One region of the Arthrobacter sp. NyZ413 genome, then DNA from elsewhere that is predicted to be linked to it. Evidence: riboswitches for the same ligand, from Rfam matches in the RefSeq annotation. Region 1 holds a riboswitch; each other region holds the start of a gene.

Region 1 (9,922 bases):
GGCTCTTGTGGTCGCCGCCCATCGACGACCCTTTACATATCTAAATTACTTGAAGCTTCAATTTATTCCTCATCGACGTCTTTGTCCACAACGCTCCCCCTAAGAACCACCGTCTGCGGATTCAGGACGACGTCGAGCGAAGCGCGCGGATCCTTCGCATAAAGCACGACGTCGGCACTGGCACCTTCGCTGATGCCGTCCGCTCCGAGCCAGTTCCGGGCGGACCAGCACGCGGAATCGAGGGCCGCCGCGGGAGGAAGCCCGGCCCGGTGCAACTCGAGGATTTCCTCGCCGATGCGGCCGTGCTTGATGACGCTGCCCGCGTCCGTTCCCGCGTAAATCCGGATTCCGGCTTCATGCGCCTCACGGACCCGCTCGTATCGGCGCTCCCACAGCGCCGCCATGTGGCCGGCGTACAAGGGGAATTTCGGCGCGGCTTGTTGCACAATGTCCGGAAAGGTCGCGATGTTGACGAGGGTGGGGACGATGGGGACACCCTGATCGAGCAATCGCGGAATATGCCTCGGAAGTAAGCCTGTGGCGTGCTCGATGCAGTCGATCCTGGCGTCAAGCACGTCGTCGATGGTCTGTTCGGCAAAGCAATGGGCTGTAACCCGGGCGCCTTCGTCGTGCGCGGCGGCGACGGCGTCCTTCACCACGGCCGCGGGGAACGACGGGCCGAGGTCCCCCACCGAACGATCGATCCAATCCCCTACGATCTTGACCCACCCGTCCCCGAAGCGGGCCTGCTTGCGCACCGCCTCCACCAGGCCTTCCGGCTCGACTTCTTCCGCCAGTCCCCGGATGTACCTCCCCTTCCTGGCAAGGTGCCGTCCGGCACGGATGATGCGGGGCATGTCCGGCCGGTGCTGCAACCAGCGCGTGTCGCTGGCGGATCCGGCGTCCCGGATGAGGAGGGTTCCGGCGTTCCGGTCGGTTGCGGCCTGCACGCGGGCGGTCTCTTCGTCTACCGCTCCGCCTTTGCCCAGGCCCACATGGCAATGGGCGTCCACGAGTCCCGGCAGCACCCATCCATCGAGGATCGCCGACGGCGCGCCGTCCGGCCGGACAAAGGTCAATCGTCCGTCGACCGACCACAGGCCGCGCCGTTCTTCTTCCGGGCCGGTCAGCGCCACGCCGCTGAATTCGATGATCTCTGGCATGTTTCCAGAGTAGGACCGCAGCGCATTTCGGCCGAGCCCTACCCGGCCGCGGGCATGTTCCTTCCTGTCATGTACGCCACAGCAGCTTCCGCGTGTGGTAGCTTCGTCTACGACCACACGGGGGCCCTTGCCAGGGGCTGAGATCAGGCTGACGCAGCCTGCGACCGTCGAACCTGTCCGGGTAATGCCGGCGAAGGAAGTGAGTACTCAAGTGAGCTCCAAAGAAGCACAGCTTAGCCCTACCCAAAATGAAGCGGACCGCGAGGTGACGCAGTCGCTGAAATCGCATTCGCTTGCGTTCATCGAGGACGCTGAGACCGGAATCCGGGTACCAGTAACGGAAATCGCCTTGGAACCCTCGCCGAACGGCGAGGGGAATGCTCCTTTCCGGGTGTACCGCACGGCCGGCCCCGGTAGCGATCCCGTAGTGGGCCTCCAGCCTTTCCGCAACGAATGGATTGAAGCCCGCGGTGACACCGAAGCGTACCGTGGCCGCGAACGCAACCTGCTCGACGACGGCAAGTCGGCCGTGCGCCGCGGCGCCGCCTCGGATGAGTGGAAAGGCGCGCAACCCGTCCCCCGCCGTGCCATCGACGGAAAAACCGTCACCCAGATGCACTACGCCAAACAAGGCATCGTGACGCCCGAAATGCAGTACGTCGCCCTCCGCGAGAACTGCGACGTCGAATTGGTGCGCAGCGAGGTTGCTGCCGGCCGGGCCATCATCCCGAACAACATCAACCACCCCGAGTCCGAGCCGATGATCATCGGCAAGGCCTTCCTGGTGAAGATCAACGCCAACATCGGCAACTCCGCCGTCACCAGCTCGATCGCCGAAGAAGTCGACAAACTGCAGTGGGCGACGCAATGGGGAGCCGACACGGTCATGGACCTGTCCACCGGCGACGACATCCACACCACCCGTGAGTGGATCATCCGCAACTCCCCTGTTCCGATCGGAACCGTGCCCATCTACCAGGCATTGGAAAAGGTCAACGGCGAAGCCAACAAGCTCACGTGGGAAATCTTCAGGGACACTGTCATTGAACAGTGCGAACAGGGCGTGGATTACATGACGATCCATGCCGGTGTGCTGCTGCGCTACGTCCCCCTGACGGCCAACCGGGTCACGGGCATCGTTTCGCGCGGCGGTTCGATCATGGCCGGCTGGTGCCTGGCGCACCACGAGGAGAACTTCCTGTACACCCATTTCGACGAGCTGTGCGAAATCTTCGCCAAGTACGACGTCGCGTTTTCGCTTGGCGACGGGCTTCGTCCGGGAGCGACCGCGGACGCGAACGACGCCGCGCAGTTCGCCGAGCTGGACACGCTCGCCGAGCTCACGAAGCGGGCATGGAAGTACGACGTCCAGGTCATGGTGGAAGGTCCGGGCCACATTCCGTTCCACCTTGTCCGCGAGAATGTCGAGCGCCAGCAGGAACTCTGTGACGGCGCGCCGTTCTACACGCTCGGCCCGCTCGTCACGGATGTCGCGCCGGGATACGACCACATCACCTCGGCGATCGGCGCCACCGAGATCGCCCGCTACGGCACGGCGATGCTTTGCTACGTCACGCCGAAGGAACACCTTGGCCTGCCGAACAAGGACGACGTGAAGACGGGCGTGATCACGTACAAGATCGCCGCCCATGCCGCCGACCTCGCCAAGGGACACCCCGGTGCTCACGAACGCGACGATGCTTTGTCCAAGGCACGCTTCGAGTTCCGCTGGCGCGACCAGTTCGCCCTGTCCCTGGATCCGGTCACGGCCGAAGCGTTCCACGACGAGACACTCCCGGCCGAACCGGCCAAGACCGCACACTTCTGCTCCATGTGCGGACCGAAGTTCTGCTCCATGCGCATCAGCCAGGACATCCGCGACGAGTACGGTTCCGCCGATTCCCAGGCTGCCATCGCGGAAATGTACAGCGGCATGCGCGAAAAGAGCGAGGAATTCCTCGCTTCAGGCGGCAAGGTCTACCTGCCGGAACTGTCAGTGCCTGGCGCAACGGCGGGCCCGGGAAACGTGAACTGATCAGGAAGCGTGGACAGATCCGGCACGGCTGACGTCCGCGATGAAGGAGCGGATAATCCGGTCTCCTTCAACTGAATCATTGGGCCGGTGCCCTCCTGCCGCAATGCGGTGGAGGGCACCGGTTTCCTGCAGGTAGCCGGCAATCTCCTCATAGAGTGGCTCCCAACCACCCGTCAGGACGAGCGTGGGAACGCCGGGGACAATGTGCAAGGGCGCCTCCCAGGGAGGGGCTTGCAAGCGCAGGCGGCGGGCCGTCCGACGGGCCTCCGGGGTATCGGGGACCGCCGCTTCGGAAGAAAAAGCCCGGCGCAGGTATTCGCGTTGGTAGTCGTCATCGCTGAGCTCGTGCCTGACACGGAACAGCGGCTCCATGAGCGCCTTGTACGCAGCAGTTGCCGGAAGCTCCGCCGTCAAGGACAAACACGCCGGCTCCACCAACACGAGCGAACGGACAAGGTCCGGCCGCTCCACCGCGGCGAGCATGGCGGAAATCGCGCCTTGGGAGTGCGCCACGACGTGGCCGCCCCGCGCCGAACCGCCGGCGGGTACGGTTTCGGAGGCTCCAAGGCACTCAAGGAGCATGTCCACATCTGCCGGGATATCCGATTCCAAGGGCTCGGCCTGGGCATCGAAACCGTGGCGCTTCAGGAAGAGCGCGTCAAAACGCAAGGCCATACCATGCTGCTTCGGCCAGGCGGCGGCCCCGAACGAGCCCGCCCCATGGACGAAGACAACACGGTGTTTTTGCATTCCTCAAGCCTAGGTCACGGGACTGACATCACCGCTGCCGGCGAAGCCGGCAGCGGGCACTTTACTTGCCGAGGAACTTGTCGAAGCCCTTGGGGAGGTTCAGCTGGGACGGATCGAAGTCCGCGCCGGGCTGGCCGAATGCCGCACCGCTCGGAACCGACTTCGACCGCCTGTTCTCGGCGTCGCGCAGTTCCTGGGCGGCCTTCGCCGGGTTTCCCGAACGTGCCTTCTTCTTCGGAGCGCTCTTTCCCTTGCGGGCGCCGCCGCCCCCGAGCCCGGGCATACCGGGCATACCCGGCATGCCACCGCCCTGGGCCAGCTTCTTCATCATCTTCTGCGCCTGGGCAAACCTCTCCAGGAGCCCGTTGACCTCGGAAACATGCACGCCGGAACCACGGGCAATACGCGCGCGGCGCGAGCCGTTGATGATCTTCGGGGCAACACGTTCGTGCGGCGTCATGGAGCGGACGATGGCTTCGACGCGGTCGATCTCGCGCTCGTCGAACTGCTCGAGCTGCTGGCGGATGTTCTGGGCACCCGGCATCATCATGAGCATCTTCTTCATTGAACCCATGTTGCGGATCTGCTGCATCTGGGCGAGGAAGTCATCCAGGGTGAAGTCTTCCTGGTCGGCGAATTTCTTCGCCATCCGGGCGGCTTCTTCCTTGTCCCACGCCTTTTCCGCCTGCTCGATCAGGGTCAGGACGTCGCCCATGTCGAGGATGCGCGAGGCCATGCGGTCCGGATGGAACAGTTCGAAGTCGTCCAGGTTCTCGCCTGTGGACGCGAACATGACCGGCTTTCCGGTGACGGACGCGACCGAAAGGGCGGCACCGCCGCGGGCGTCGCCGTCGAGCTTTGACAGCACCACGCCAGTGAAGTTGACGCCTTCGTCGAACGCGACCGCCGTGTTGACGGCATCCTGGCCGATCATGGAGTCGATGACGAAGAGCACTTCGTTCGGGATGATCGCCTGGCGGATGCGGCGCGCCTGGTCCATCATCTCGGCGTCGACACCGAGGCGGCCTGCGGTGTCCACAATGACGACGTCGTGCAGCTTCTGGCGGGCCTCCTCGACGCCGGCACGCGCGACGGCGACAGGGTCTCCGGTGGGAACGTCATGTTCGGAGGTGGTGCCGGGATGCGGCGCGAAAACGGAAACCCCCGCGCGCTGGCCGACGATCTGGAGCTGGGTCACGGCGTTTGGCCGCTGCAGGTCGCAAGCCACAAGCATCGGGCTGTGGCCCTGCGCCTTGAGCCACTTGGCGAGCTTGCCGGCGAGCGTCGTCTTGCCCGCACCCTGCAAGCCAGCGAGCATGATGATGGTGGGACCGGTCTTCGCCAAGCGGATACGGCGGGTCTCGCCGCCGAGGATCTCGACGAGTTCCTCGTTGACGATCTTGACGATCTGCTGGCTGGGGTTGAGGGCGGCGGCAACTTCAGCGCCCAGCGCCCGCTCACGGATGCGGGCAGCGAACTCACGCACCACGGGAACGGCAACATCCGCGTCCAGGAGGGCGCGGCGGATCTCCCGGACGGTGGCGTCGACGTCGGCCTCCGTGAGGCGGCCCTTGCCGCGGAGATTCTTGAAGGTTGCTGTCAACCGGTCAGAGAGTGAATTGAACACGCGCCGTGCACTTCTTTCAATGGTCTACGAATGGCGGCCAAGGCGGCACGCCAGCTTCTTGACGATTCCTGCCCCAAACAGATCTGGCTCAACGAAGGGACTCGACTATCTAGGGTACCAACTAGCACCACTTAGGTGCTCATACACCAACATAGGTACCCGATTTTCACCAACTGACACCAACAAGATGGCATGCTGGCACGGTGACCAACAAAACAACTGTCAAAACGTTGCTCATCCTCGGCGCTTCGGGGGACCTTACGGGCCGGCTGCTGTTGCCGGGCCTTGCCAGGCTGGTTGCAGGCGGCCTGGCTGACGGGCTCAAACTCGTCGGAGCAGGCTCGGACCCGTGGACCGCCGAACAATGGACGGACCGTGTGCGGAGCGCCTTTGAGGATGCCGGAAAAGACGCCGACGCGGCAGGACGCGAGTCGATCGCGGCCATGGAGGCAAACACCGAATACCACCAGGTCGATGTCACCGCGGACGGCCAACTGGCCGCGTTGCTTACCGGGCTCGAAGCTCCGGTGGCCGTCTATTTCGCCCTTCCTCCGCACGTCAGCCAAAAAGCCTGCGAGGTCCTGACCGCCGGCCAACTGCCGCCGGGAACGCGCCTCGTGCTCGAGAAACCCTTCGGTTCGAGCCCGGAATCGGCCGAAGACCTCAACAAAACCCTCGCCCGGCTCGTCCCCGAGGAACACATCTACAGGGTGGACCATTTCCTCGGCAAGGCCACCGTCCTGAACATCCTGGGACTGCGTTTCGCCAACCGCTTCCTCGAACCGGTGTGGAACCGGGACCACATCGAAAAAGTCGAAATCATCTTCGACGAAGACCTCGCGCTCGAAGGACGTGCGCGCTACTACGACACCGCGGGCGCGCTCAGGGACATGATCCAAAGCCATCTCCTGCACATCATGGCCCTGCTGGCCATCGATGCCCCCGCGACCATCGGCGAGCGCGACCTCCGCGACGCGATTTCCACGATCCTGCGCGCCAGCACCGTGGAGGCACCGTACGCGAAATCCACGCGCAGGGCCCGCTACGCAGCAGGCACAATCGGTGATCGCAAGGTGCCGGACTACGCAGAAGAAGCCGGCGTGGATCCATCCCGGAACACCGAGACCCTCGCTGAGGTCGAGGTCGGCATCGAGAACTGGCGCTGGAAGGGCGTTCCGTTCATCCTTCGCTCCGGCAAGGCCCTCGGCCTCATGCGGAAGGAAGCGATTATCACCTTCCGTCCGGTGCCGCACTTGCCATCCGGCTTCGAAGGCGTGGATGCCTCGAACCAGCTGCGTATCGGGTTTGGTCCGGACACCCTCCAGCTCGACGTCGATGTAAACGGTCCGGGCGATATCTTCACCCTGGACCGCGTTACCCTCGACGCGGAGCTTAGCGCCTCGGACCTCCTGCCGTACGGCGAGGTCCTGGAGGGCATCATCAAGGGCGATCCGCTGTTGTCCGTCCGCGGGGATACCGCGGTGGAATGCTGGCGCATCGTGGAGCCTGTGCTCAAGGCCTGGGCCGAAGATTCGGTTCCGCTCGAGGAGTACGACGCCGGTGGTGCCGGTCCCGCGGACTGGCCCACCGCCGTCGGGGGCTAAGCAAGCAAAAGCGGTCCGGCTACCTTCCAGGTAACCGGACCGCTTTTGCATATATCGGGTGCTTAGATGGCTGCGGCGCCCCGCTCGCCGGTGCGGACCCGGACGGCCTCATAGACATCGACGGTCCAGACTTTGCCGTCGCCCGCCCTCCCCGTGTTGGAGGAGGCGATCAGGACATCGAGGATGTCGTCCGCTTGCTCATCGGTGGCCAGGACCTCGACGCGGATCTTCGGAAGGAGGTCGACGTTGTACTCGGCCCCCCGGTACACCTCGGTGTACCCGCGCTGCCGGCCGTAACCGCTGGCAGCGCTGACCGTCAAACCCTGTACCCCGTATGCTTCGAGTCCCTCGCGAATGGAGTCGAGTTTCTCCGGGCGGACGATCGCCGTGATGAGTTTCATGCCTGGATACTCTCCTTGCCCTTGGCAGGTGTTTCGTCGGAGGCTTCGGCGGATGCCTTGCCGGTGATGAGGTCGTGGAGCGGCTGGAAGCTGCCACCGTGTCCGCCGACGCCGAATTCGTAGGCGGTTTCGGCGTGCAGGCTGAGGTCCGCCCCGGCGATTTCCTGGCGCTCGGAGATGCGGAAGCCCATGATCTTGTGGATCGGGTAGGCGATGACGAAGGTCATGACGCCGGTGAAGACGATCGAGCAGAGCGCCGCCAAGGACTGGGCAACAAGCTGTGTGGTGCCGCCGCCGTAGAAGAGGCCCGCCGCGCCCTGGGTCGGAGTGGCGAGGAAGCCGATGGCGACGGTACCGATGATGCCGGACACGAGGTGGACGCCTACGACGTCCAGGGAGTCATCGTAGCCGAGCTTGAATTTGAGGCCGACTGCGAGGGCCGAGGCGACACCTGCGGCGACGCCGAGGGCGATGGCACCGAGCGGGGAAACGTTGGCACACGCCGGGGTGATGGCAACAAGACCGGCGACGACGCCTGAAGCGGCACCGAGGGACGTGGGGTGTCCGTCACGGATGCGCTCTACTACGAGCCAGCCGAGCATTGCAGCCGCGGGCGCGACGAGCGTGTTGATCCAGATGAGTCCGGCCTGCTGGACTGTAGCCGCGGCACCGGCGTTGAAGCCGAACCAGCCGAACCAGAGGATGGCCGCGCCGAGCATGACCAGGGGCACGTTGTGCGGGCGGTGGTTCGGGTCCTTGCCGAAGCCCTTGCGGTTGCCGATGATCAGGACGAGGATCAGGCCGGCCACACCGGCGTTGATGTGGACCACGGTGCCACCGGCGAAGTCGATGACGGGAGCGAACGTCTGGCCAAACCAGCCAGTCGCAGAGAAGAGGCCGCCGCCCCACACCATGTAGGCCAGGGGTGCGTAGACCAGGGTCGCCCAGATGGGGGTGAAGAGGGTCCACGCCGAGAACTTCGCGCGGTCCGCGATGGCGCCGGAGATCAGGGCAACCGTGATGATGGCGAAGGTGGCGGCGTAGCCAACGTGGAGGAGGTCAGCCGGGTCCGTGAAGTTGTGCAGGCCGAAGTGGCTGAAGGGGTTGGCGAACAGCTGGAAGAAGTTGTCCGTGTTGCTGGTAGACATCGACGCGCCCCACAGAACCCAAACGAGGGTCACTGTGCCGATGGCGATGAAGCTCATCATCATCATGTTCAGGGCGGCTTTGGCACGGGTCATGCCGCCATAGAAGAATGCCAGGCCCGGGGTCATGAACAGCACGAAGGCTGAGGCGACCAGGAGCCAAACGAGACCGGCGGTGAAATCCATGTCTACGTCCTCTCTGCTTTAGATGCGGACTAAGCCCGCCTATCCCAACGCCATTTGCGTTCTACGTAAGATTTTTGCGGGGCAGTGTTTCACCTGCGAAGGTTTTAGATTGCGGGGCTGTTACAAGAACTTCTCGAACGTAAATGGTGCATATCACACTTGTTACGTGAGTGTTTCGTTCGCCGCACATCCGCGAAATTCCGCACGAACCAGAGGACGCAAGCACAATGAGAGCAAGCTCCAAATCCGGCCCAGACCAACGGATCGGGGCCACGAAGGCCGAAATGCCGCGGGACATCAGGGTGATGTTGGTGGCCGCGTTCCTGATCGCGCTCGGTTTCGGTTTGGTGGCCCCCGTGCTTCCGCAGTTCGCGACGACGTTCGACGTCGGCGCGACGGCAGCCGCCGTGATCGTGAGCATTTTCGCTTTCATGCGTTTGGTCTTCGCTCCAGCCGGCGGAGCCTTGATGGCCCGCTTCGGCGAGCGGCCGGTCTACATCACGGGCTTGCTCATCGTGGCGGCGTCGACGGCGGCCTGCGCCTTTGCCCGGAGCTATTGGCAGCTGCTGGTGTTCAGGGGTCTCGGTGGTGCCGGATCCGTGATGTTCACGGTGGCGGCGATGGGTCTGCTTATCAGGCTTGCCCCGCCGGAAAGCCGTGGCAGGGTCTCCGGCGCCTACGCCTCGGCCTTCCTGGTCGGAAGCGTGCTGGGTCCGGTAGTCGGCGGGCTGTTGGCAGGGCTCGGCCTCAGGGTGCCGTTCCTCGCATACGCAGGGGCATTGCTCGTAGCTGCCGCAGTAGTACGCACCCAACTCAAAGGCACCCCTGGTTCGGCCTCGAAGGCGGGCACGGACGCTCCGGCAATGCCCATGAAGGAAGCCCTCAGTGATTCGGCCTACCGCGCCGCGCTGTTCTCGAGCTTCAGCAACGGCTGGGCGACCTTCGGCGTGCGGATGGCCACTGTGCCGTTGTTCGCGGTGGAGGTCCTCGCGGCGGGGCCGGCCTCGGCCG
Region 2 (9,922 bases), 1.2 Mb from region 1:
CGGCCTCGACGTCCATGGAAGCGAGGTCCAGCGTTTCCGGACGGCGGATCCGAAGGTCGTTGCCATTGAGCCACGTACATTCGACGCCGATGGAGGTCAATACTTCGACGATCCGGTTGACCTCTTCGATCCGCGCGAGCTTGCGGAGCGTGGTGGTGCCGCGGTTGATGAGGCTCGCGCACAAGAGGGCGACGCCGGCATTCTTGCTGCTGTTGACGTCCACGGATCCGGACAACGTCCGTCCGCCTTCGACGCGCAAATGGGTCATCTGCGACCGCCCGACCTTGACGATGGTCCGGCCGAAGATCGTCTCGAGGCGTTCGATCATGCGCAGGCTCAAGTTCTGCTTCCCTTGCTCCATCCGGGCGATCGCACTCTGGCTGGTGCCCAGCTCCGAGGCGAGCTGTCCCTGCGTCCAGCCTTTCTCACTCCGGGCGTCGCGAAGAAGGAGGCCTACGTGTTCAGCAGTGGGTTGCGTCATAACCAAGGAATATCATAGATGGTCTACATGTCGAGCATTTTGTGATGCAACACGCCGATCTTGCCTAAGCCTAGTCACTTCGTGCGATATCACGTGGCCGGTTCGACAATCACTTCAACCCCCGCCCCCTGGGTTTCGCCCAAGCGCCTCAAGTACCCGGCAAAGCCCTGGGGTGCCCGTCCGTCCAGCCTGCCGGAGGTAAGCACCCGTATTGCGTCAGTGCCCGCGATTCGGGCACACTTGGATCGGAGCTTCTCGACGAGCAGCCGATCCTCACGCGTCCGGACCCCGTCAAACCCGCCCACATCCACGTAAGTGGAAGCGCGGACGCCAAGGTTGGCTCCGTAGACGTGTTCATGGTCGTCCACGAACGGATGGTGCCGCAGCCACCGCCGCAGCAGCACCGGATCCAGTTCCTCGGGATCCGGTTCAACCGTGCCCACAACGGCGTCGAACCCCGCCTCGGCCAAGTCGAGCTGCCCGCAAAGCCAGTGCGGCGGAACCACTGAATCCGCGTCCGTGTTGGCCAGCCAGACCCGTGCCATGGGCGCGACCGCGCCGGACACCCCGGACACCGCGCCGGACGTGCCGACCGCGCCGGACACCCTGCCCGACAGCGCGGCGAGCGCACCGAGGGCCCGGCTGGCTCCGGCGCTCCGAAGATGCGCCGACAGCGTCACGAACCGATCGTCGTCGCCTACCGTTTCGGCGACGGCTTTCGCCGTGTTGTCACGGCAACTGTCCAGCACCACCACCACGCCCACCGACACTTCCGGCCGGGATGCCTGCACGAGGTCCGCGGCGTAGCGGATGGCGTGGAGGGCCCGTCCGATGTGTTTTTCCTCGTTTCGGGCAGGAACGACGACGGCGACGCGGCGGATGTGCGTCGACGGCAGGACGGGGTGCTCCATGTCTTTACGATCCTTCCGGCAGGGATCCGTGGGCAGTGAACACTTCCAGGATGAAATCCTTTTCCCTGTGAAGGACTGCAGATGGCACATCCAGCCGTTTGCGCGCGATGGCATGGACCGCGTCCCCGTCGAGGGGCCAACCGGCAATCGGATGGCGCCAATGGCACATGACGAATGACCCGCCGGGAAGCAACGAGCCCTGGATCTTGTCCAGCACCGTCTCCAGTTCGTCGGCACCAAGGTAATAGCCGATCTCGGACATGACGATCAGCCCGTACCGGCCAGCCGGCCACCGCGCGGGAATCGTCAGGTGCGCGGTGCGAACGTGCCGCAGACCCCTCAACCTTGAGCGCGCATGTTCGAGGGCTTCCCCGCTCGCGTCGAGGCAGAGCAGCTCTGCGCACCTTTCAGCGAGTTCGCTGGCCAATACACCCGTGGAACAACCCAGTTCGAGGCCCGAGGAGTACTTTTCTTCCGGAAGGACGGCCAGGGTGAGGGCACGCTTCCGTTCCTCGTACCAGCTGCTCGCGTAGTGCCACGGATCCCGGGACGAACGATGCACGGCATCGAAAATCCGCTCCGCGTCAGCCGAAGAGTTCTGCCCCTTGGCCGGCGGAGTCCAAGCGAAGGTCTCCCATGTCCTGCCAAAATGCTCAAGGAACCGTGCCGGCAAGAGGGCCTCGTCGCCGGGCTCCCCTGACAGCGGTTCGGTCTGTGAGCTGTGGACCCGGAGTGCCGCTTCCTTTCGACATGTCTCCCCGGGCTCCAGACTCAACCGCAGCCAGCCGCGCCATAGCCCGTTGTCCGGGACTGCCCAGTGCCAGTACCACACGGGATATTCGAGCAAACCGTAGCCTTCGTCGGCCGCCAACCGGGCCGCAACCTCGCCCAAGGCTTCATGGTCGCAATGCCCGTCGTTGCGCAGCGGCGCAACCAAGACAACGTCGCGATTGGCATCGCAATGCGCCAGGGCTTCCTTGACGGCAGCCGCGATGCGCGGCCGGTAGGCAGCCAATCCGCCGTCGGGCAATCCGAGGAACGTCCAGTGCGCGCCGGTGGCCGTGATCTCCAAACCGGACCGGAATTCATTGAGCCGCACTTCAGCGAGCTCCTCGGCGGAATGCGTGGGCGACTGCGGATGAGACGCTTCGCCAGCGGTGCAAAGCACCACGTGGACATCGATTCCAAGGTCGGCGAGGCGGCACAGGAGGCCTCCCGCGCCGAGGGTTTCATCGTCCGGATGCGCCGCGAGGATCACGAACGCCGCTGCTCCAAGGTCCTCGGCCCCCAAGGGCAGCTCCGCGAGGGAGCCCACTTCCGCGTCGAGCCACGCGGCCTCCGGGGTTCCTGCGTCCGTGTGCGAAAAACTCACCATGCCCCTGGTCCTTCCAGGACCAGCGATCCCAACTGGGCGTCATCACGGCCGCCATGGTGCTGACGGATATACAGGGAAAGGTCAGCCACCCGCTTTGCGTATTTCGCATCGAACGCAAGTGGCCCGGGACCGAGGTTCGCGCCGGTGGCCGCGAGTATCCGCTCCGCCGTCGAGGCGATGTTCCCCCGGACCCGCAGCGCTTGGCGCCACGCGTTGTGTTCCAGCAAGCCATTATCGATGGCCGCCGCGGACACCGCCAACTCCTCAAGGGCTCCGGTCGTCAGGCGATCCGCCTCACCGAGTGCCGCGAGGGCGATTTGGTCGGGTTGCTTCCGCAAGAGCGCTGCCCGGAACGTGCGCAGCAGGCCGATCGATCCGCCCAGCCAGCACGCCGCCACTGCCATGCCGCCCCAAGCGAAGCCGGGCCGGACAAAGTACCATCCATCAGCGCCGACCGCGCGGGCAGGCACGTCTTCGAAATGGACTGTTCCGCTGGGGATTTCGCGCAACCCGTGACCGACCCAACGGGGCTCCTCCACAGTCACGCCCGGGTGGTGGAGGTCCACGGCGAACGCGCGCCGCTGCTGGTCATCCGTGTGGGCGGTCACGACGGCGGAATCCAGGTTCCCGGCCAAGGAGCACCAGGGTTTCGAGCCGGAAAGCGAAACCGATCCCGCATTCCCGCGCGCACTGAGGCGCATGTCCGGACCTTCCGCTGCGAAAACGCCCCAAGCGCCCGAAGGTTGGACGGCGCCGGAAGGTTGGACCGCACCGGATTGCTGGAGGATGGCGAGCGCGTCGAGATGTGGTTCGAAGACCCGCGCGGCACCGACATCCACGGCGGCTATGGAGACCAGCATCTCCCACAATTGGCCGGTCCTGCCTTGTCCCGGCAGCGGTGCTTGGCGTCCGGTTTCCACGGCCAAAGCGAGCAAGGCCGGTACATCTCCCGCCGCTTCCTCAACGCGGGCCAGCAAGTGCCCGAGCGCCGGCAGCCCGCCGTCGTGGCCTCCGCCGTCGTGGCCTCCGAGGGCAGGAAGCCGCACGGCCGGGGCACCGGATTCATGAACCCCGACCATTCCCGAAGCAGGCATGGATTCCGCCTTTCCCTTGGCGGACCGCAGGTTCACGGATCCGCAGCGACACCAGTCAGCACCAATCTATCAGTATGCTTACTAAGTCGCGTCGGGGGGTCGTCGGGGGTGAAACCGCCCAGGCTAGCCGGACTGCTTAAGCCATACGAAGTGCCACGTCCCCGCCCATTGGGCGGCAAGCATGGCGGCACCGGCGAGGACTGCCCCGCCCACCAGGACCCACGCGTCCAGGCGGCTATACGTGGATTCGCGGGCCCAAGTCCGCTGGCCGCCGCTGAATCCGCGCGCCTCCATGGTCACCGCCAGCCGGGACGCCCGCCGGATCGCCTGGACCAGCAACCCGAAGCTCTGGCCAAGCATCGCCTTGAAGCGTTGGACGGGACTTCCATGCGAGCCGACGCCACGCGCACGACGCGCCATGCCGATGGTCTGCCACTCCTCCGCCACAAGGCCGACCAGCCTCAGCGCGGCCAAGGTCCCCAGCACAAAACGGTGCGGTAGCTTCGCCTTTTGCGCCAAAGCGTCGGCGAGGTCGGTGGGGTCGGTGCAGCTCATAAGGAGGACGGCCGGCAAGGCGATCGCCAGGCCCCGGAGCATGAACCCAAGGCCCAGTGTGAGCGAGCCTTCGCTGATGGACCAGATTCCGACGTCGAAAAACACCCTGCCGCTGTCCGCCGAAAGGATCGCCGTGCTCCAGCCGCCGAAGGCCGCCGCGACGATGAGCGGCCATCCGCGCTGCCACAAGAGGCGCAAAGTGAGGCCGGCCAAGGGGAACAGGGCCAGTTCACCGAGAAGGGCGGTTGACGCCGAAACCAAGTCGATGGACAACGCCAGCACCAGGGTCACCATGAAGACGGCGACGAACTTCGCCAGCGGGTTCGCGCGGGTCAGGAGCGCGTTGTTGCCGCGCAGGTTCAGTTCTTGCCTCATGCCGCTCCAGCTTTCTGTCGCGGCCCCCGAAAGGCAGCTTCGAGCCGCATCTCGGTTCCGCCCAGGACGGACGTGAACTCCTGGTCGTGGGTCACGGAAACAACCGATGTGCCGGCGTCGAGCAGTTCGGACAGGAAGGACGCCAGTTCGGCCCACGTGTTGGCGTCCTGGCCGAACGTCGGCTCGTCCAGCACCAGGACGCGAGGGTGTGCGGCGAGCACGGTGGCGACGGACAGCCGGCGCTTTTCGCCCCCGGAGAGCGTGTACGGGTTGGCGTCCACCAGGTGGCCCAAACGTAGCCGCTCGAGCAGTTCGTCCACGCGGTCCTCGCCGTGGCCCAGGTGCTTGGGCCCGAACATGAGCTCGTCCAGCACGCGGCCGGTCACGAATTGATGTTCGGGCTCCTGGAACACGGTCCCGATCCGCGAGATCAACTGTTGGGCTTTCCACTTGAACGGATCGGCGCCGGCGCCGTCACTGAGCCCGACGGCGGCACTCACCGTTCCGGACACGGGCGCCAACAGGCCGGCCAGCGTCAGGGCGAAGGTCGATTTCCCCGCGCCGTTGGGGCCGGTGATGGTGAGCGCCTGGCCGGCCAGCACGTCGGCATCGAGGCCCGACTGCACGGGGACCGGCGGGATGGACTTGAATCCGCGACGGCGCGCAGGTTCACGCGAAACCGCGAGGTCACGGGCGCTCAGCAGGACCTCGTCCCGTGCCGTGGATCCGGAACCAGGGGTTGCCGTGCGCGCACGGGTGGCGGGAACGTAACCGGGTACCCACACGCCGGCAGCAATGAGCATGTCCCTCGCTTGCGCCAGCACGGCGTCGGGCGCGCCGTCGAGCAGGACGGCCGGCGTCGAACCGCTTTCGGAGGTGCTGCCTGGCTGGAGGACCACGATCCGGTCCACCAGGTCTTTCCACACGGAAACCCGGTGTTCCACCACCACAAGGGTGGCGCCGGTCTTGTCCAGGCAACGGCCCACCGCATCCCGGACTTCCAGCACGCCGGCCGGGTCAAGGTTGGCGGTCGGCTCGTCCAGGAGGATCAGACCGGGACGCATCGCGAGGATCCCGGCGAGCGCGAGCCTCTGCTTCTGCCCGCCGGACAGGGCCGACGTCGGGTGGTCCAGCGCAAAACCGTCGCCCGCGCTGCTCCTCAGCCCGACGTCGTCGAGCGCTTCATGGACGCGCTTCCAGATTTCCTCCCGAGGCACCCTGAGGTTCTCCGCACCGAAGGCGACGTCGTCACCCAAGCGGGACAGGACCACCTGGGTTTCCGGGTCCTGCTGCATGAGTCCGGCCCTTCCGCGACGGGCGCGCGGCGACTCGCCATCCACCAGCAGCGAGCCGGTTTCGTCGGCGTCGTCGCCTTCCTCGCCAAGGACGCCGGCAAGGGCGTGAAGGAGCGTCGATTTGCCCGCGCCCGAAGGTCCAAGCAAAAGGACCCGCTCGCCCGGACGAATGTCCAGGTCCAGGGCATGGATGGCCTGCGTGGCGCGGCCCGAGTGCCGCCAACCCCACCCTTGCGCGGAAATGGCGGCGGGCCGCACCACGGCAGCGGTGCCGGAATCAGTACTGGGCATCAGGAAAAGACGGACTCCGAAGCGGCCTTGCGGGACGCGAATGCGCTCAAGACGCCTGTCTTGGCAAGGCCGCGGGTGGCGATCCAGGCCAAAGCGCCGGCGATTACCGCACCGGAAACCGTGCAGAACGCGATGTAGGCAAGCTTGTCGATGGGCTCGTAGGCGATGTTCCAGCCCCACGGGAGGAAGGAATCGTTGAGACCGCAGAACAGGCCGGCGCCTGCCCCGGCCAGCAACGAAACCGGCAGGTTGAACTTCTTGTACACAAAGGCCAGGAAAATCAGCTCGGCGCCAAGACCCTGCAGGACGCCCGAGATCAGCACCGTGGTGCCGTACTGGGAGCCCATGAAGAGTTCGCTCGTGGCCGCGACCGTCTCGCAGAAGATGGCCGCGCCGGGCTTCCTGACGATTAGCATGCCGAGGACGGCCGGGATCATCCAACCGCCGGCGATGATGCCGGACAAGGGCGGGTAGGAAGCGCTCATCGGTGTGGCAACCAAGGCCATCTGGTCCCATGCCCAGAAGATCACGCCGCCGGCGATGGAAATCAGCGCAGCCACGACGATGTCGACGACGCGCCAGTTGTAACCGGGCTTGGCCATGCCCGGCCTTGCAGAAACACCAGTCATTTTGTCCTCCTGAGGAACAGGAGGGGAAAGTGTTTGCGGCTTCCTGGGCAGCTTCCGCCGCGCCGGTTTCCGGACACTTTGAGAACTCGACTCCCTTGCGCCGGTACTAGCCGGATCAGGTTCGAGGGTCTGCGGCTATCCGCACTCTCAGCGCCCATCCTCCGCGTCCGCACTGCTGCGGGCACGACGGCCGGCGCTCCCCTGTCGTTATCAAATGCACCCTTTCTGGGCGTGGTTCAGTTTACACCTCGGCTTGTTTTTGGACCCTTTGCGACCCGATTGCGTCTCAACCTGCTGGATCACCGGAGACGCCGGCCCAGGCAGGCCCCGGTATGGTGACAAGCATGAGCGAAGCGAACAGCCCAAAGGTGGCCGAACCCAGGCTCGCCGCGAGCGTGATCCTTGTCCGGGACGTGGCTATTCCTGACGACGAAGGGACTGGACTTTCCGGCTTGGAGGTCTTTGTCCAGCACCGGGTATCCACCATGGACTTCGCCGCCGGCATGGTGGTTTTCCCGGGCGGGCGCGTCGACCAGGTGGACAGCTCCGGCTGGGACTTCACGGACGACGTCGTCGAGCGGCACGCGTCCGCGTGGCACCGGAGCAGCCTTGCCACCGATCCCGCTTCGGCCCGGCACAACGCGGGACGCGTCCTGGCCGCCGCCCAGCGCGAAGTCTTCGAGGAAACCGGGCTGGAGCTCCCGGCCACGGCCCTTCGCCCTTGGGCAAACTGGGTCACTCCCGCAGACCAGCCCAAGCGTTTCGACACGTTCTTCTACTTGGCCTTCCCCGATCGCGGGTCCGAGCCGCAGCACCAGACAACGGAGGCGTCGTCTTCAGTCTGGTTGCCCGTGCAAGGAATCCTCGAATCCGAGGCCGCCGGTACGCTCAAGCTGATGCCTCCCACCTTGGCCCTGCTGGAAGAACTCCTCAGGCTCGGCACGATGGACGCGGTGGAAGCCGAAGATCGGGACATCTTCCCCGTCCGGCCGGAACCCGGCGCCCTCGAAGAGTTCTTCCGGCTCCGGCGCCAAGCCCGGCAGCAGGGCCGGCCGGACGCGTGAGCCGGTTGTGGGGTTAGGCTGGGGACGGCCCCAGTTTCGCCAAACGAAGGAGTCCCGGAATGAACATGCTCATCAAGCTCATGGGCACCGCCATCAGCATCGTCGCAGGCTTGGTCGGAACGAAGATCGTGAACACCGTCTGGGAGAAGACCACGGGCAACAAGCCGCCGACCGACAAGGACGAAACCCCCCAGAGCCTTCGTTCGGCGCTTACCTTCGCGTTGATTTCCTCAACCGTCAGCACAGTCATCCAGGTCCTGGCCAACCGCGGCACGCAACGCGCGATCGTCCGCTTCCAGAAGACCCAGGACATCGTCTAGGGCTGCTTGCCGGCCTCTTCGTCCTTTTCCCCGGCTGGTTCTTCGCCAGCAGACGCTTGTTCGCCCGCAGCCCGAAGCACCACGGCTTCCAGTTCGTCGGCGCTGAGCAGCTCGGGGTGGAGGTGCTTGGTCCTGTAACCTGCGCGGCCCACCATGTGGGCGGATACGGGCACGGTGAGCAGCTGGAAGATCCAGGCAACCAGCAGGACCGGCCACACCCACCATTCGCGCATTTGAAGGCCTATGGCGGCCAGGACCAGGAACAGTCCCAGTACCTGCGGTTTGGTGGCCGCGTGCATCCTGCTCATGAGGTCGGGAAAGCGCAACAGGCCTATCGCGGCGCCAAGCGACATGAGGGCGCCGACAATCAGCAAGACCGCGGTGACGGCGTCGATCACGGCGTCCATTCCGGTGGCGTCAGGAGTCATTGACCTGCCCCCTGCGGTCGGCGACGAAGCGGGCCACGGTCACGGAACCGATGAATCCAATGAGCGCCAAGGCAACCAGCAGCACGAGGTTGTTGAGGTGCCGGTTGACGGCCATATCGATTGCGAGGGCCGCGCCGAGGATGGCGAGCAGCACGTCTGAGGCGAGGACCCTGTCCAACAGGGAAGGCCCGACGGCGATCCGGTAGATCGCGCCGGCCGCCGCGAGGCTCAGGATCACCGCTGTGACGATCAGGACGAGGTCTTTCACGATCGGGCTCCCCTCGTTGCAGGCCATCCTTCGGCCTGGAGTGCTTCCATTTCGGCCCGGGTTCCCATGATGCGTATCAGTCCTGCCTCTGTGTCCTGGACTTCGCGCCGAAGCTTGGCGAGGTCGGCTTCGTTCCGGACGTTGAGCCCGTGGATGTACAGCGTGGACGTGGAGCGGTCCACCTCCACCACAAGGGACCCCGGAATAAGCGAGATCACGTGGCCTGTGGCGGTCACCATGAGGTCTGAATGGCTCCGCAAAGGAACGGCGACGACGGCGTTGGTCACCGCGGGTCCCCGGAAAATAGCGAGGTACATCACGTTCAAGCTCGCTGCCACCACTTTGCCGAGGAACACCACGGCGAAAGGAATGGCCCGGAGCACGTTGAAGCGCCCGCTGAGCTCGACCGGAGGCAAGTAGAACACCCGGGCAACCACCACTGCCACCATGGCGCCGAAGACGAGGTTGCCGGGGCTGAAGTCGCGCCAGAGCGCGCCCCAGACCACCACGAGCCAAATGAGGAGGGGAAGTTCGGTGCGGAAGGAGATCCGTTTGCGGCTCATTTGCCGCTCCCCTGGACACCCGGTTGGACACCCGGTTGGACACCCGGCGCCGCGGTTCCTGGAACGTGGGCGTTGTCCCCCAGTACCGAATGGATGTAGGCCGTCCGGTCCAGCATCTGTTCGGCGGAGTTGCCTGCCAAATGGAAGAGCGGACCGGCAAACACAGTCAACGCGACGCCGAACACCACCAGGGCCGTGGTGGCTCCCACCATGGACCGCGGAAGCAGGCCCACACCGGCCGTGTCCTTCAGGACGCGATCGGGGTATTCCGCG
Region 3 (9,922 bases), 330 kb from region 1:
GGCAAGGGTGCGCTGGTTCCGCGGCAAGCGGCCCTTGGTGCCTTCCGGAATGTCGAGGTCGCTGAAAAGGTGCGGGGAGGAGGAGTAGGTTTCCACGGGTTCCGGCGTGTCCAGGCCGAGGGCTTTGTTGATCAGGGCCCAGCGGGGGACTTCGTCCCAGTCCACAAACGTGACGGCGGTTCCCTTGTTGCCGGCACGGCCGGTGCGGCCAACGCGGTGCAGGTAAATCTTCTCGTCTTCGACGCACTGGTAATTGATGACGTGCGTGACGTCGTCGACGTCGATGCCGCGGGCGGCGACGTCCGTTGCCACAAGGACGTCCACTTTGTTGTTCCGGAAGGCACGCAGGGCCTGCTCGCGGGCACCCTGGCCGAGATCGCCGTGGATGGCCGCAGCCGCGAAGCCGCGGTCGACCAGTTCCTCGGCGACTTTGGCCGCGGTGCGCTTGGTCTTCGTGAAGATGATGGTCCGGCCACGGCCGCGGGCCTGCAGGATCCGGGACACGACCTCGGTCTTGTCCATGCTGTGGGCGCGGTAGATCAACTGGCGGATGTCCCGCTTGGTCAGGCCTTCGTCGTTCGGATCCGCGGCCCGGATGTGTGTTGGCTGCGTCATGTAGCGGCGGGCCATCGCGATGACCGGACCGGGCATCGTCGCGGAGAAGAGGAGGGTCTGCCGGACCGCGGGGGTGGCGGCAATGAGAGTCTCTACGTCGGGGAGGAACCCGAGGTCGAGCATCTCGTCGGCTTCGTCGAGGATGACCATCCGGACGTTCTTCAGGCTCAGGTGGCGCTGCTTGTAGAGGTCGATCAGGCGGCCCGGAGTGCCCACCACAATCTCCACGCCCTTCTGCAAGGCTTCGATCTGGGGTTCGTAGGCGCGGCCGCCGTAGATCGTTGCGATCCGGGCATTGCGCTTCCTGGAAGCGGTCTGGAGGTCGTTGGCCACCTGCACGGCGAGTTCGCGCGTGGGGACGATCACCAAGGCCTGCGGCGCGCCCGGGACCGCCAGTTTATCGTGGCCCGGATCGTCCCGTCCCACGATTCGCTGGAGGGCCGGGATGCCGAACCCAAGGGTCTTTCCGGTGCCGGTCTTGGCTTGGCCGATGATGTCGTGACCACCGAGGGCTACCGGAAGGGTCATGGCCTGGATGGGGAACGGGTGGGTGATCCCTGCGTCGGCGAGGGATTCGACGATGTCCGCGCGGACGTTGTAGTCGGCGAAGGACTTTTCGGCGATCTCGTGGGGCGTCTCGTCCGAAGAGATGGTTTCTTCGGGCTCAATTGTTTCTGTTCCGTCTGTCAGGACTTCATGGGTGTGCAATTCACTCACGGTGGAGTTTCCTTATTCATTTAGGCCGCGCTGCGTGCTCAACGGTGGTGGCAATGCCGTTCCGGAGCACGGATGGCGCGCGGGCAAATCCAGTGGAAGCCGATCGCGGGCTATCTAAATACTGGCACTGGGGACCAGCTGGTGTATCTCAAGATCGCGTAGGGGCGGGCTTGTTGATGTCAAGAATTTAACTGAATCAACGACCGGGCATCCATTACTACCCCCACAGTCTAGCGTGAGGACGCGGGAAAACCCGGATCAGGGCTCCTGAACGCCCAAGGCATCGGCCTGGGAAAGCAGTTCGAACGTGATTTGGCGAGTGGCGATGTTGGCTTCAAGGAGCTTCACCCGGACCTTCGTCCCGGACTCGAGCTCTCCTTCGCAGCGTGCGGTGACCGCGGGCTCTGCGATCTGGACGGTGCCGTAGGGGTGGCCGTTGCCGTTACCGTTGGCGCCGTTCCCATTGCCATTGCCGTTTCCGTTGTTCTTCGAGGGCTTTGACCCGGCGATAACCACTGCGTCGAATTCCTGGCCGACATGGTTCACCAAGAGGGCAGCTTCCACGGTGTCAAGCGCGAGCCGCTCCATCCGGGCCGCAAGCTGGTCGGAAGACGCCATGATCTCCGGCAGGCTCGGCAGGGCGTCGCGCGCCCACGCAGGGATCGCCGTCCCGGCACTGAGCGCCTCGCAAATTACCAGGACGAAACGATCGATCAGGCGGCGCAGCGGAGCCGTCGTGTGGGCGTACGGTGCGCCGATCGCGGATTGCATGACGCTCTCCGGTACCTCGCCGTCAAAGGGCGTGTAGCCCGCGCCGCGGAAAAGCATCCCGGCCGAGTGGAGGATCGCCAGTTGCCTTGGATCCTTGGCGTCCAAGGTCCGCAAGTATTCGCCGTAACTGATCCCGTCATCCCACGGTTTGCCGAGCGCACCCGTCTGGCGCTTGAAATGGAGCAAGGACCGCTCATCCGGTGCCGGCATCGTGCGGAGGATTCCCACCTTGCCGTCGAGCATCAGCCGGGCCGCCGCCATCCCGGTCATGAGGGAAATCTGCGCGTTCCAGTCCTCCACCGGCAGCGACGGAGCGGCAACGATCCGGTAGCCACCGCCGTCGGGCAGTTGCACGATCTCCTGCTCCGGCATGTTCAGGCTTGCCCCGCCGCGAAGCCTCTCGAGTTCCACCCGCTTGAGCCCCACCTCCTTGAGGAGCTGAAGGACCGGATCGGCCGTTCCGGAATCGATCTCCGCCTGGACACCCTTGTAATTGAGTTTGGCGCGGCTCCGGACGCTCGCACGCCGGACGGAGACAGCACGGAACTCGGCGTCGGCGTCGAGGTCGAAATCCCAGACGAACGCGCTGCACGTTTGCCCGGCCAGCAGGCTCCCGGCGCGTTCGCTGATGATTTCCGGGTGCAGCGGGATCCGGCCGTCCGGAGCGTAGTAGGTCTGCCCCCGGTGGCGGGTCTCGGCGTCGAGCGCGCCACCGGGAAGCACGAACGATGGAACGTCGGAGATCGCGTAAAGAACCCGGTAACCGTTCCCCTCGCGTTCGATGAAGAGGGCCTGGTCGAGATCCGTGGACGAAGCGGGGTCGATCGTGATGAAAGGAACGTCCGTCAGGTCGACGGCGGGCAGGGTGTGGCGGGACACTGCGGTTTCGGCGTCGCGCAGTGCATCAGCGGGGTAGCCGGAAGGCAGCTCAAGTTCCGTTCGAAGGGACGCAAGCGCTTCCGCCAGCGTGTTCGCGGCTTCACTGACGTTCGGGGCTAGCTGATGTGACACGAAAGTCAGGGTAACTCCAAAACCTCCCGGAGTCTGCCAAACGGACCCCGGGAGGCACTGTCTCCCGGCCCGTTCCTGTTCGCGGCAGCGCGCCTACGCGGCCGCCGCATCGAGGGCAGCCAGCAACGACTGTGCAGCCGCCGTCGGGTCCGTCGCCTCCGTGATCGCCCGCACCACGACGATGCGGCTGGCGCCCGCCTCCACGACGGCGTCGACGTTGCCGAGGTCGATGCCCCCAATGGCGAACCACGGCAGCACGACGCCTCCCACGGTTTCCTCATCCGCCCTCTTCACTGCGTCGGCAGCGTACTTCAGCAACTCGAGCCCGACGGCGGTACGGCCCGGCTTGGTGGGCGTCGCCCACACGGGTCCCACGCAGAAGTAGTCGAGTCCGCTGCGGCCGGGCGATGCGGCGATCGCGGCGTCGATCTGCTCCGGCGAGTGGGTGGAGAGACCGATAACAGTGGGATCGTGGAGGAGCTTCCGGGCGGAGCGCAGCGGAATGTCCTTCTGGCCGATGTGGAACACGGGAGCCCCAGACAGGGAAGCGATGTCGGCGCGGTCGTTCACGGCCCACAAGCGGCCGTGTCGCTGTGCCACCGCATGCAGGACCTCGAGGAGTTCGAGCTCCTCGGCTGCCTCAAGGCTCTTGTCCCGCAACTGGATGATGTCCACCCCGCCTTGGAACGCAGCATCGACAAATTGTTCAAAATCGCCCTGCTCCTTGCGGGCATCGGTGCAGAGGTAAAGGCGGGCGGTGGTGTGGACATCGTTCAGGGTCATGGAAAACAGAGTAGTTCCTCTAAACTGGGCTGGTACCGCGGGAGCCGCGGCGGCAGTCACAATCGCCGCGCGGCTGAGAGGGCTTCAGCGCCGACCGCTTGACCTGATCCGGCTAGTACCGGCGTAGGGAAGGACTCCATGGACGAGCCAAAACCCCAGAACACATTCCAGCCTGCCCGCCTGCAGGCCGACGTAGCCGTGATCGGCGGTGGAATCATCGGCCTCGGCATCGCGTGGGAGGCCCGAAAATCTGGCCGCTCAGTTGCGCTGATCGATCCCGCGCCAGCCAGCGGCGCCACTTTCGCGGCCGCCGGCATGCTGGCGCCCGTCAGCGAATTGCACTACCAGGAAGAGGACCTCCTGGAGCTCATGCTCGAATCGTCGGCGCTTTGGCCCGGATTCGAACAATCGCTTCCGGCCTCGGCTTCCGGACATGGCACGGGATACCGCACGACGCCGACCCTCGCCGTCGGCGCGGACGCAGCGGACCGGCGCGCACTCGCCGACCTGCGGGACGTCCAGCGTTCCCACGGTCTCCAGGTGGAGTCAGTGCCTGTCCGTGAGGCCCGGGAACAGGAACCGCTGTTGAGTCCGCAGATTTCGTGCGCGTTCGCCATTCCCGGCGACCACCAAGTGGATCCCCGCAGGCTTGCGGCCACCATCCTGGCCGCGCTGAAAGACCACGAGCCCGCCGATCCCACCTGGACCGAGGGAACCGACGACGGCGTCACTGTCCCCGACCGGGCGAAGCAGCTCTTGTGGGACAGCGGACGAGTCGCCGGAGTGGCACTCGAATCGGGTACGCGAGTCTTCGCCACCGAGACGATCGTCGCCAACGGACTCGGTGCCGCCGCGCTCGGAGAATTGCCGGATGGGCTCAGCCTCCCGCTCCGTCCTGTTTATGGAGACATCCTGCGGCTGCGCGTTCCGGACAAGCTCCAGCCCCTCGTGACGGCTACTGTCCGGGGCATGGTCCGAGGCGTGCCCGTGTATATCGTTCCGCGCGAAGACGGAACCGTGGTCATCGGGGCGACGCAACGGGAAGACGACCTGTCCGGCGCGGGAACATCGGACAACCCAGTGTCCGCCGGCGGCGTCTACCAATTGCTGCGCGACGCCCAAGTGCTGGTGCCCGCGGTATCCGAACTCGAACTCCTGGAAGCAACCGCCCGCGCCCGCCCGGGCACACCGGACAACGCGCCGCTGCTGGGACGCGTCCAAAGCCCCGGAACCTCGGGTCACACTGGCGGCGAGGACGTGCAGGGCCTCATCGTCGCCACCGGGTTCTTCCGGCACGGCGTGCTCCTCACCCCGGCAGCCGGCCGGATCTGCGTCGACATCATGGACAACGTCGCCGATCCGCGTTGGAACAAATTCCGGCCCGGCCGCTTCTCACGACCACTCACAGGAACTGCCTCCGCTGACGGAGACCAGGACCTGACCTGCCAACACCTCTCGAAGGATTACGCATGAACATCAAACTGAACGGCGCCCAACACACCCTGGGTGAGGGCGCATCGGTCACTACTGTCGTCAGCCACATCACCGGACGCGCACTGGACGCCAACGGCCAGGCGAGCGACGGACTCAAGATCGGAGTCGCCGTCGCACGCAATTCCGAAGTGGTGCCGCGCAGCCAATGGGCGGCCACGGCGCTCGCAGAGGGCGACGAACTCGAAATCGTTACAGCAGTCCAAGGAGGCTGAACCATGACAACAACAAGCACCCAAAGTGCGGGCACCGTTACCGATTCCTTGGTGATCGACGGCGTCGAATTCAGTTCGCGGCTCATCACCGGGACGGGCGGGGCGCCGAGCCTCGACGGACTGGGCGCAGCCCTGCTCGCGTCCGGAACCGAACTCACCACGGTGGCACTGCGCAGGTACTCGCCGTCGGAAACCGGCTCACTTTTCCAACTGCTCGTAGACCACGGAATCCGCGTCCTGCCCAACACCGCCGGTTGTTTCACGGCCAAAGACGCCGTGATGACGGCCGAACTGGCCCGGGAAGCACTCGAAACGGACTGGGTGAAGCTCGAAGTCATCGCCGACGAACACACCCTCCTTCCTGACGCCGTCGAGCTCGTGGACGCAACAGAGAAGCTCGTGGACCGCGGCTTCAAGGTGTTTGCCTACACGAACGACGATCCCGTCCTGGCCCTTCGCCTGGAAAACCTCGGGGCTACCGCCGTGATGCCGCTGGGCGCACCGATCGGCACGGGCCTTGGCATCCTGAATCCGCACAACATCGAACTGATTGTGTCGCGTGCTTCCGTGCCGGTAGTGCTCGACGCCGGGATCGGCACCGCCTCCGACGCCGCCCTGGCCATGGAACTCGGTTGCGATGCTGTTCTGCTGGCTACGGCGGTCACCCGCGCACAGAACCCGGTCCAGATGGGCGAAGCCTTCAAACATGCCGTCATCGCCGGTAGGCTGGCAAGGCAAGCGGGCCGTATCCCGCGGCGGGAGCACGCCTTGGCGTCCTCGGCCATGGAAGGACGCGCCGAGTTCCTCTAGCGGCAATCAGCCCGTCGCATAAAGCCTCCCGAAACGGAGGCACGCCGGGGAAGGAACGAACATGGCGGGCAAGGACCAAATCCTCACCGGACCGGCGCTCGACGCCGCCTTGGCGGCACTGCCGGACTGGAAATACCGCTCTGGCGCGGTGGTCACCGTCTTCAAATGCCCGACGTCGGCTGCCGCGCTTGAGCTGATTGCCGCCGTCGGGCGCATCGCTGAGGCCCAGAACCACCACCCGGACCTGGACTGGCGCTACAACCGGGTGTTCGTCCGCTACAGCTCGCACGATGCCGGCGGTGAGGTGACTGGGCGCGACATCCGCGCAGCCACCGAGGTGGGCAGGACCGCCCGGGAACTTGGAGCGGCGCCCCAGCCGGAACGATACCCCGATGCCGAGCCGGGTTAGGCAGTCTTGACGTTAAGCAACAGTGACGTTAAACAACAGTGACGTTAAACAACAGTGACCACGCACCGACGGTGCGTGGTCACTGTTGCTTGGCTGCCGCCCGTGTTTCCAGGCCGCTCGGTAAAGTCGCGGTCAGAGCTTCAGGGCTGCCGTCAGCTTCGTGAGGTCGTGCTTTGCGCGGGTACGGCCCAGGAAGATCGCCAGCAAGATAGCCGCCACCGTGCCCAGGACGATCGGCAAAACCCAAGGAATCCACGTAACGCCGGGCAGGTAGCCGAAGCCGAGTTGGATGAAGACCATCCAACTAAGCATGCCAACGGTCACGGACGCGCCTGCGGGCAAGGCGATTCCATACGTTCCACGGCGTTTGTCGTTACCCCAGACGATGAAGCCTGTGGCGACGGTGGCTAGCACCACGATGACAAGTGAAAGCATGCGGACTCCTGGCTCGCTGGTGTTCCTGAAATTGCCGGCGTCGGGTGTTGCCTAGAGGGCGCCGAAGCCGACGCGGCGAACTTCCTCGGCGCCGATCTCCACGTAGCCCAGGACGTTGCCGGGAACGATGATCTGGCGCCCCTTCTCATCCGTCAGGCGAAGGTCCTTGCCGCCGGAAATGGCCTCGCCCACGATCTTGGCAACGGCGTCGGCATCCAACGCGGACTCCAGCACGATCTCACGGCCAACGTTCTGAATGCCGATCTTTATTTCCACAGCAGGGCCTCCCAGCCAATCAAAAGAATTTACTCAGTGCTCTATTTGTAGCTTAGGACTCTTTGGGGAAGCGACTGATTCCGCGCCAAGCTAAACGGTAGATCAAGTCGCTCGCCACATCGATGTCCAGGTTGCCGTCCGTTTCCAGCCAATACCGGGCGCTGACCTGCGCCATCCCGGCAAGGCCGCGGCCCAGTAATTGTGCTTCCAAGTGCGGCAGCTTGGTGTCTTCGGCAATCACCTTCGCGACGGCATCTGCAAACGTCCGGTTGAAAGTCTCCAACCTGGAACTGACATCGGGGTCGTTGATGAGGTCCGATTCGAAGACGAGCCGGTGGGCCTGGTCGTCGCTCGCAATAAAGCGGTAGTAGGCACGCATGACGGCCTGGACACGTTCCTTGTTGTCCGACGTCGAGTTCAGCGCGGTGAGCATCAAGTCCGTAAGCGTGGCCAGGTGGCTGTCCAGCAGGGCCATGTAGAGGTCCCGCTTCGAGGGGAAGTGCTGGTAGAGGACGGGCTTGCTGACATGCGCCGTCTCCGCGATTTCGTCCATGGCCGCGCCGTGGAAACCGTTGGCGACGAATACCTCCAAGGCGGCGTTCAAGAGTTGGGCCCTGCGCTCATCGCGGGGCAGCCTCGCCGAGCGCTGCGATACGGTCCGATCAGGCTTGACCTGGGTCTCCTGTTTGGTACGTGAACTCTCAGCCACTTGTCTGCCGCCTTTCCCCTTTGCAGTTATGACCACAATACTGCGCGGTAATATGACCTGGCGGCTGCGGCAGGGATACTTTGAAGTATGGCCACTACTTTTGCTGCCCAATCCTTGCCGTCTCCGACCTCGTCCACTTTGCCCCCGCTGGTGGAACCGGCGGGCGCACTGACAACGGAAGAGGTGGAGCGGTACTCGCGCCACCTCATTATTCCCGAAATCGGAGCGACGGGTCAGCGGCGTCTCAAGAACGCCAAGGTACTGGTGATCGGCGCAGGGGGACTGGGATCTCCGGCGTTGCTTTACCTGGCCGCCGCCGGAGTGGGGACGCTGGGTATCGTAGACGACGACGCCGTCGACCTCAGCAACCTGCAGCGCCAGATCATCCACGGCGTCGGCGACGTCGGCCGGCCGAAGATCGAGTCCGCGCGGGATGCCATCAAGGAGCTCAACCCGCTGGTGAACGTCCAATTGCACGACGCCCGCCTGGACTCGTCCAACGCCCTGGAGCTTTTCTCCGGCTACGACCTCATCCTCGACGGCGCGGACAACTTTGCCACCCGCTACCTCGTGAACGACGCCGCAGCCATTCTCGGCAAGCCGTATGTGTGGGGATCCATTTTCCGCTTCGACGGCCAGGTGAGCGTGTTCTGGGACAAGTACGGACCCAGCTACCGCGACCTTTACCCTGAAGCCCCTCCGGCCGGTTCTGTCCCGTCCTGCGGTGAAGGTGGCGTGTTCGGCATGCTGTGCGCCGCCGTCGGATCCCTCATGGTGACGGAGGCAGTCAAGCTGATCACCGGCGTCGGGCGCTCCATGCTGGGGCGCGTGGCGCTCTATGACGCGCTCGGCGGCAGTTGGCGCGAGATCAAAGTGTCCAAGGATCCCGCGGCCGAGCCGATTACCGAATTGACGGATTATGAAGCTTTCTGCGGAATCACGCCTGAGCCCGCCGCCGACGCCGTCCGAACTGTGACCGCTACCGAATTGTCCGGGATGCTTGAGGCGCGCGCTGCCGGCGATCGCGACTTCGAGTTGATCGACGTCCGGGAGGCGGGCGAGCACGAGATTGTGAGCATCGACGGCTCGGTGCTCATCCCGCAAGGACGTATCCTGGCCGGGGAAGCGTGGGCGGACCTTCCCCAAGACAAGGACATCGTGTTCCACTGCAAGGGCGGCACGCGCTCGGCGGCCGTGCTCGCGGCGGCGCAGCGAGCCGGTTACACCCGCGTCAGCCATCTCGACGGCGGGATCCTGGCATGGGTGCGCGACGTCGAACCGGCCAAGCCTGTGTACTAAGCAGTACCCTTCGGGGCGGAATTCCCCTTGGACGGAAACGAAAGGCCTTGACGTGAGCGAAGAATCCATAACCGCCCAGCAGCCCATCGGATCGGGGTTCGGGCACTATTCGAACGCCAGGGAGGTCATCGAGGGCATCGACCTGCATGGCAAGACCGCGATTGTCACGGGAGGCTATTCCGGGCTTGGCCTCGAAACTGTGCGGGCACTCAGTTCGGCGGTTGCACGGGTGACTGTTCCCGCGAGACGGCCCGAACACGCCAGGGAAGTGCTGGCGGCAGCCGGCCTTGGCACCGCGGACGTGACGGTCGAGGCTTTGGATTTGGCGGACCAGGAAGCCGTGAAGGACTTCGCGAAGCGGTTCGTCGCCGCCAATCCGAC

Evidence for each region. Region 1 has a riboswitch for thiamine pyrophosphate ahead of thiC (phosphomethylpyrimidine synthase ThiC). Riboswitches for the same ligand answer to the same signal wherever they lie in the genome.
Region 2: linked by a shared signal. The riboswitch ahead of ABCW42_RS18635 (ECF transporter S component) and the one ahead of thiC (phosphomethylpyrimidine synthase ThiC) in region 1 are both predicted to bind thiamine pyrophosphate.
Region 3: linked by a shared signal. The riboswitch ahead of thiO (glycine oxidase ThiO) and the one ahead of thiC (phosphomethylpyrimidine synthase ThiC) in region 1 are both predicted to bind thiamine pyrophosphate.

The regions. Positions count from the first base shown of each region.
Region 1 is NZ_CP155434.1:2,800,629-2,810,550, forward strand. Features, by position in the region: gene ABCW42_RS13090 (amidohydrolase family protein) at 63-1,163, opposite strand; TPP riboswitch at 1,271-1,379, shown strand; gene thiC (phosphomethylpyrimidine synthase ThiC) at 1,375-3,198, shown strand; gene ABCW42_RS13100 (alpha/beta hydrolase) at 3,199-3,948, opposite strand; gene ffh (signal recognition particle protein) at 4,010-5,575, opposite strand; gene ABCW42_RS13110 (glucose-6-phosphate dehydrogenase) at 5,779-7,179, shown strand; gene ABCW42_RS13115 (P-II family nitrogen regulator) at 7,242-7,580, opposite strand; gene ABCW42_RS13120 (ammonium transporter) at 7,577-8,911, opposite strand; gene ABCW42_RS13125 (MFS transporter) at 9,139-9,922, shown strand, end outside.
Region 2 is NZ_CP155434.1:3,985,666-3,995,587, forward strand. Features, by position in the region: gene ABCW42_RS18605 (UDP-N-acetylglucosamine 1-carboxyvinyltransferase) at 1-481, opposite strand, end outside; gene ABCW42_RS18610 (glycosyltransferase) at 571-1,392, opposite strand; gene ABCW42_RS18615 (PIG-L family deacetylase) at 1,397-2,767, opposite strand; gene ABCW42_RS18620 (acyl-CoA dehydrogenase family protein) at 2,761-3,861, opposite strand; gene ABCW42_RS18625 (energy-coupling factor transporter transmembrane component T family protein) at 3,985-4,791, opposite strand; gene ABCW42_RS18630 (ABC transporter ATP-binding protein) at 4,788-6,377, opposite strand; gene ABCW42_RS18635 (ECF transporter S component) at 6,377-7,006, opposite strand; TPP riboswitch at 7,081-7,219, opposite strand; gene ABCW42_RS18640 (NUDIX hydrolase) at 7,351-8,070, shown strand; gene ABCW42_RS18645 (DUF4235 domain-containing protein) at 8,130-8,390, shown strand; gene mnhG (monovalent cation/H(+) antiporter subunit G) at 8,387-8,818, opposite strand; gene ABCW42_RS18655 (monovalent cation/H+ antiporter complex subunit F) at 8,808-9,086, opposite strand; gene ABCW42_RS18660 (Na+/H+ antiporter subunit E) at 9,083-9,649, opposite strand; gene ABCW42_RS18665 (Na+/H+ antiporter subunit D) at 9,646-9,922, opposite strand, start outside.
Region 3 is NZ_CP155434.1:3,127,116-3,137,037, reverse strand. Features, by position in the region: gene ABCW42_RS14580 (DEAD/DEAH box helicase) at 1-1,332, opposite strand, end outside; gene ABCW42_RS14575 (RNB domain-containing ribonuclease) at 1,591-3,114, opposite strand; gene thiE (thiamine phosphate synthase) at 3,208-3,897, opposite strand; TPP riboswitch at 3,925-4,044, shown strand; gene thiO (glycine oxidase ThiO) at 4,036-5,370, shown strand; gene thiS (sulfur carrier protein ThiS) at 5,367-5,603, shown strand; gene ABCW42_RS14555 (thiazole synthase) at 5,607-6,413, shown strand; gene ABCW42_RS14550 (4a-hydroxytetrahydrobiopterin dehydratase) at 6,475-6,822, shown strand; gene ABCW42_RS14545 (hypothetical protein) at 6,955-7,257, opposite strand; gene ABCW42_RS14540 (DUF3107 domain-containing protein) at 7,309-7,533, opposite strand; gene ABCW42_RS14535 (TetR/AcrR family transcriptional regulator) at 7,586-8,242, opposite strand; gene moeB (molybdopterin-synthase adenylyltransferase MoeB) at 8,330-9,541, shown strand; gene ABCW42_RS14525 (SDR family NAD(P)-dependent oxidoreductase) at 9,594-9,922, shown strand, end outside.